2 regions of the Paenibacillus sp. D51F genome follow, and region 2 is predicted to be linked to the other one. Evidence: riboswitches for the same ligand, from Rfam matches in the RefSeq annotation. Region 2 holds a riboswitch; the other holds the start of a gene.

Region 1 (3,204 bases), on a different contig from region 2:
CTACTCCTGTGCAAACGGAGCTGTCCTCTGTTTGGGCAGCTGCCGTTTTGCTTTTCGAGAATAGAACCCGCGCGAGAACCGCGGTTTCTCTCTACTCCTGTGCAAACGGAGCTGTCCTCTGTTTGGACAGCTGCCGTTTTGCTTTTCGAGAATAGAACCCGCACGAGAACCGCGGTTTCTCTCTACTCCTGCGCAAACGGGGCTGTCCTCTGTTTGGACAGCTGCCGTTTTGCTTGGAATGCTGCCTTAGTGTATGATAGAATCCGTACATACCGTTAGAGGACAAGGAGTGACTATCATGGCAAAACAAGCAAAAATCACGCTGGAAAACGGCGGAGAAGTGGTTCTGGACCTGTTCGAAAAGGACGCCCCGAACACGGTCGCCAATTTTGAAAAGCTCGCGAACGAGGGCTTCTACAACGGACTGAGCTTCCACCGCGTCATTCCGGGATTCGTCGCTCAAGGCGGCTGCCCGAACGGCACCGGCACCGGCGGCCCTGGCTATACGATCAACTGCGAGATCAACCCGAACAAGCATGAGCGCGGCTCCCTCGCGATGGCGCATGCGGGACGCAATACGGGCGGCAGCCAGTTCTACATCTGCTATCAGCCGCAGCCGCATCTGGACGGACAGCATACGGTCTTCGGCAAAGTTGCCAAGGGCATGGAGTATGTCGATGCGTTCAACAACGGCGCGAAAATGGCCAAAGTAGAAGTTTCCGAGGCTTAAGGAAGGCTTTGCCCGAATAGTCCGGCGGAGGGACAGCCCTCTGCCGGCTTATTTCTTTTCTCCCTTGTCCGCAGCCGCGAAGCCGGAACGGCTCCAATTCCAAGCCGCCGACTTGCAATTTGGATGGAGGCAAGGTAAGATGCAGGAAGAACAGTTATCATTCTGGATACAGTTTCTTGCCGGCATGATCGTTCGACAGGTTTGAACCAAATACAGCGGTTTCCTTCGGGGTCGGGTGAAAGTCCCAACCGGCGGTGATCCGCCTGCGAGCGCCAGAGCAAATGCTCCGCCTCGGCAGCGCGGCAAGTCCGTGACCCGATTGCCATTTCCCGCAAGCTCTCGAGAGCCTGCGGCGCAAGGCAAGCGGTGGACCTGGTGAGATTCCAGGACCGACAGTACAGTCTGGATGGGAGAAGGAGCCGCTTTTGATGCTCGCCATGCCTTGTTCCAAGGCGTCTATTTTGGCATCCATCAGCGAAGGCCATCCCTCCGGATGGAGGATGTTTGGCATATTCGCGAAATGTTTTGCCATAGACACCTGCTGGTACGAAGCATGCATGCGGGAATAGCGACGGGTGTCCGTCTGCTTTCCCCTACCCTGGCAAGGAACTGTACTTTCCTTGCCGGCGTGATCATCCTAAGCGGACTCGATTGTCATCCACACCCCCGAAGGTTTAGCGTCGGGGGTGTTTTTGCGTTATGGAACGGATGGACGACGGATTTTATATGGATCTGGCCCTGGAGATGGCTGCCAAGACGTCGGGGCAGACCTCGGTCAATCCGGTCGTCGGCTGCGTCGTCGTCAACAACGGCCGCATCGTCGGCATCGGAGCGCATCTGAAACGGGGAGAAGGCCATGCCGAGGTGCATGCGCTCAATATGGCCGGCGAAGAAGCGGAAGGCTCGACCGTCTATGTGACGCTAGAGCCATGCAGCCACTTCGGCCGGACGCCGCCGTGCTGCGACCGGATCATTGCCGCCCGCGCGGCCAAGGTCGTGATTGCGGCGATCGACCCGAATCCCGCTGTCGCGGGAAGCGGAGCCGGCAAGCTTCGCGAGGCCGGCATCGAGGTCGTCACCGGAGTCCGCGAAGCGGAATCCAGACGTCTGAATGAAGCGTTCAACAAATTCATAACGACCGGGCTTCCGTTCGTCACGCTCAAGACGGCCTCGACGCTGGACGGCAAGATCGCAGCGAAAAGCGGCGACAGCCGTTGGATTACCGGACCGGAATCACGCGAGGCGGTCCATGCGCTGAGACATCGCCATCAAGGCATCATGGTCGGGATCGGGACCGTGCTGGCCGACGACCCTTCGCTCAGCGCAAGGCTTTCCGTGCCGGCGCTCCAGCCGGTCCGGATCGTTGTCGATTCAACGCTGCGGCTCCCGCCGAAGGCCAAGCTTATGGATGGCGCAGCCCCGGTCATCGTGCTGGCGTCCGGCGCTGCCGACCCGGCGAAGCGGGCAGCTCTGGAAGCCGCCGGCGCCGAGGTGATCCTTTGCGGCCATGGCCGAACGGTCGACTTGAAGCAGGGAATGAAGCAGCTCGGCGAGAGAGAAATCGGCTCGATCCTCCTCGAAGGAGGGGGCAGGCTGAACGGGGGCATGCTGGATAACAGGCTCGTCGACAGGATCAGGCTGTTTTTCGCTCCGAAAATCATCGGCGGGGGAGCCGCTTCGCCGGGAAGCTTTGATTTCGGCGGGTTTCTGCGGATGGAAGAGGCGATAACCCTCGTGGATACGGAGATGGAGCGGTTCGGAGACGACTGGTGCTTGTCCGGAGTTCCGCTTTACGGAGATAAGGAGGCTGAGCCATGTTCACCGGCTTGATCGAAGAAATAGGCACCCTGCAGCGGGTGTCCCAGAGGGGCGAGGCTCTCTTGCTGACTATTGGAGCTTCCAAGGTTTTGGAAGGGGTCGGCCTCGGGGACAGCATTTCCGTCAATGGAGTGTGCCTGACGGTTACTTCCTGGGACAAACGAAGCTTCAATGTCGACGTCATGCCGGAAACCTACCGTCATACGAATCTGAAGGACCTCCCGGCCGGAAGCCCCGTCAATCTGGAACGGGCGATGGCGGCAGGGGGGAGGTTCGGAGGGCATATCGTTCAAGGGCATGTGGACGGCACCGGAATGATCATGCAGCGCAGGGTCGACGCCAACGCGGTCGTGTTCCGGATCAAGCCTCATGATGACGCGCTTATGCGATATGTCATTCCCCAGGGATCCATTACAGTCGACGGAATCAGCCTCACGGTAACCGGTACGGAAGGCGGCGGACTCGACATATCGATCATCCCCCACACGTTGGCCCAGACGGTGCTTCAGCATAAAAAAGCCGGAGACACCGTCAATCTGGAATGCGACATTGTCGGGAAATACGTGGATCACCTGCTTCATTACGGCAGCCGATCCGTATCCTCGCCTTCCGCTTCCCAGCCCTCTGGCGGTCTAAGCGCCGCCTTCCTTGCCGAT
Region 2 (3,204 bases):
AGGCCACAAGTACGAGTGGAGACAGCTCTATGTTGTGCTGCTCGTCGTCCACCTGCTGTTCCTGCCTTTGGCGGCGCTAGTCTTCCGGCGCCGGGCGGCAAGCCGGCATGGCGATACGGAGAACGTTCCTCTCCGCGAGAAAAAAGGGCTCTCCGCAGCTCCTGAAACGGCCCTTCCACCGGAGGACGGCCAAAAGCCGCATTCCGCAGCTCCGTCCGGAAGTTCCGGCGCCTCTTCAGCGGACTCACCCCGGAGCTGGCGGGAGAAATCCGCCGCGCTGCTGGACATGGCCCGAAACCGCGTATTCCTCGCCGTCTCCTTCTCTCTCCTTGCCTGCGGCTTCAGCATGGGCACCGTGGAAATGAACCTGGCCGCCATCCATCAGCACTCGCATGTGCCGACAGCGACAATCGCCGCTTCCCTCAGCCTGCTCGGCGTGCTCGAAGTTTGCGGCGGGCTCCTGTTCTCCTATTTCCTGGACCGCTCCTCCCGCTCGTCAGCGCTGGCTTTGCTGTTTGGAGTCCGCGTCCTCGCCTTTTCCTTGCTGCTTCCCCATCTGCAGCTGTCGCCTGTATTTTTCTCGCTGCTCTTCGGCGCAAGCTATGTTGGCGCCGTATCGGGCGGCATTCTGCTCGCGGAGGAGAGCGCCGGCGGACCGGGCGGCCTGCGCACCGGATTTCTGCTGCTCGTCCATCAGCTCGGAGGAGCGGCTGCCGCGCTCGGAGGAGGCATCCTTTACCGGCTTCAGCATTCGTACCAGACCGTCATTGCCGTCAATCTGGTTTTGAGCGCGCTCGCTTTCCTCTTCTTCCTCCTGCTCTCCCGGCATCTTGCTGCAAGACGCCGCCCATCGAGCGGCAGCTCATCGGAGCTTGAGGCTTCAGGCTGATGCCGATGCCAAGCGGAGCTTGAGGCTTCAGGCTGATGCCGATGCCAAGCGGATCCGCAGCCCGCTTCGCATGCGATTCCATGGACAGCAGACTGCGCAAATGTGACGGGCGGCGTGTACAATCCGGGAACGCATACGCCACGGGCATGCCGATCCGCGATAGCCAGGGATGGACATGTCTGTCCAGCGCCTCAAGCGGGAATGCAAAAAGGGCCGTCCCCCGATGGGGACAGCCCTTGGCCGGCTTCCGGATCAAGCGACGTCGAACGTGCTGCGCTTGATGATATGGAGATCGTCTCCGGAATAGATATGGATGTAGATGACGTATTTGCCCGGCTTATCGAACGTATGCGTGACCTCATACTGTCCCTGGGCCTTCTTCTTGGATGTGATCAAAATAGGGAGCTCCTGCTCCGTTTCTTCCCGGATGTCGAAGTCGATCTTCAGGTTCTCTTCCGTGACCAGTCCCTCGATGGCCGCTGTCAGCTGCAGCGGCGTTCCGGCCACGGCTGCCGGGTCGCTCGTAATCGCGACCTTGACCGCCGATTCGTCCTGATATGGCGCGTTGCCGGAAGATCCGCAGCCCGCCGCGACCAGAAGCACGAGAACCGCGATCGCCGCAAATGTCCATTTCTTCATGACCTGTATTCCCCTTTCCCTGTTGCGCTTGTCTCCTTATTATACCTGGGGAGATGCTCTGCTGCTCCTTGCAACCATGAACTTTTCTTGTCGAGTGCTGTCACCTTGTGATATAATTCACGCAACTGAATATGAACCTTCGGGGCAGGGTGCGATTCCCTACCGGCGGTGACGGCGCGAACGCGCGCCGAAGCCCGCGACTCCCGGAACTGCATATGCGGATCCGGGACTGACTTGGTGCGAGTCCAAGGCCGACGGTGACAGTCCGGATGAGAGAAGGTTTAATGCGCTTCGTGCCACGATCATGGCGAGGCGTATTATTTCGTGCCCCCGCCATTTGTCACTGGCGGGGGTTATGAGCTTCTACGAGGTTCAATTCAAAAACCCGCCACTGGAGGTTGTTGAATTGAAAGACACAGCTACGCTTGACCGTCCGCTCAGCGCGGACAAAAGCCTGTTCACCCGCAGCCGCGGCATCTGGTACGTCGTTCTCGGCGCGACACTCTGGGGAGTCGATCCCCTCTTCCGCATCCTGCTTCTGAAAACCTTCACGTCTCCGCAGATCGTTTTCCTGGAGCATCTTCTGCTCGCTCTCTATGCCGTACCGGTCCTTATCCATTACCGTCATCAGCTCACCGGCAAGCTCACCCTCGGCGTCGTCGGAGCCCTGTTCTTCGTTTCCTGGGGCGGCTCCGCCATCGCCACGGTGCTGTTCACGTCCGCGTTCACGATGGGCAACTTCAATGCCGTCCTGCTGCTGCAGAAGCTGCAGCCGCTGCTGGCCATCATTCTTGCCCGCTTCATGCTCAAGGAATCCTTCCCAGCCCGCTTTTCCTGGTATCTGCTCGTCGCACTCGCCGGAACGTACTTGCTTACATTCGGCTTCCATGCTCCGCAGCTCGGCCTGCATGATCTCGGCTCCCAGGCAGCCCTGTATTCGATCGCGGCCGCTTTCCTGTGGGGCGGATCGACCGTCATGGGCAAATACCTGCTGAAGAAGAAGCTCGGCTTCCCTATCGTCACTTCGCTCCGCTTCCTGCTCGCCATACCGCTGCTCGGCATTCTGCTGCTGGCCGCCGGAGATGCCTGGAAGCCGCTCGGCAGCTCGGGCACGGCTGCGATTCTCATCGTCAACCTGCTCTTCCAGGCTTTCATTCCCGGGCTGCTGAGCATGCTGCTTTATTATAAAGGGCTCTCCTCGACCAAGGCTTCCATCGCCACGCTGGCCGAGCTTGCCTTCCCTGCCGTCGGCGTCCTCATCAACTGGATCGTATTCGGATCCGTGCTCAAGGTTCATGAGCTGATCGGCTTCCTGCTCATCTGGGGCGTGCTCGTCATGCTCAGCCGCAGCACGGCCAGAGCTGCAGCGGAGCAGCCCGCCGCCTAATATCCGTCTTCGCCGCCGGACTGCTCACCATCCGGATCATGCCGATGCCGCTCAAGATCGATTGCCTCTTTATCCGCATCATGCCGATGCCGCTCGAGATCGATCGACTCTACATCCGCATCATGCCGATGCCGCTCGAGATCGATCGCTCCGCGCAAGCCTTCTTCGATGCCTTCCGCGGCCAGCAATGCCCTTTGAAGCTCGCCGGCATCTCCCGGCAGCGACACGGAGCCTGCCGCGTTGACGACGCGATGCCAGGGCAGCCCGTACTTCTCCCCCATGGAATGGA

What was found. A riboswitch is a leader RNA that binds a small molecule or an ion and turns the genes downstream of it on or off. The one in region 2 is predicted to bind FMN.
Region 1: linked by a shared signal. The riboswitch ahead of ribD (bifunctional diaminohydroxyphosphoribosylaminopyrimidine deaminase/5-amino-6-(5-phosphoribosylamino)uracil reductase RibD) and the one ahead of ACLBWT_RS16085 (DMT family transporter) in region 2 are both predicted to bind FMN.

The regions. Positions count from the first base shown of each region.
Region 1 covers NZ_JBKFAO010000002.1:136,796-139,999, reverse strand. Annotated here, with positions in the region: gene ACLBWT_RS04190 (peptidylprolyl isomerase) at 299-730, shown strand; FMN riboswitch at 948-1,152, shown strand; gene ribD (bifunctional diaminohydroxyphosphoribosylaminopyrimidine deaminase/5-amino-6-(5-phosphoribosylamino)uracil reductase RibD) at 1,430-2,560, shown strand; gene ACLBWT_RS04180 (riboflavin synthase) at 2,545-3,204, shown strand, end outside.
Region 2 covers NZ_JBKFAO010000008.1:156,167-159,370, forward strand. Annotated here, with positions in the region: gene ACLBWT_RS16075 (MFS transporter) at 1-889, shown strand, start outside; gene ACLBWT_RS16080 (FixH family protein) at 1,142-1,528, opposite strand; FMN riboswitch at 1,660-1,813, shown strand; gene ACLBWT_RS16085 (DMT family transporter) at 1,935-2,915, shown strand; gene ACLBWT_RS16090 (MGMT family protein) at 2,912-3,204, opposite strand, start outside.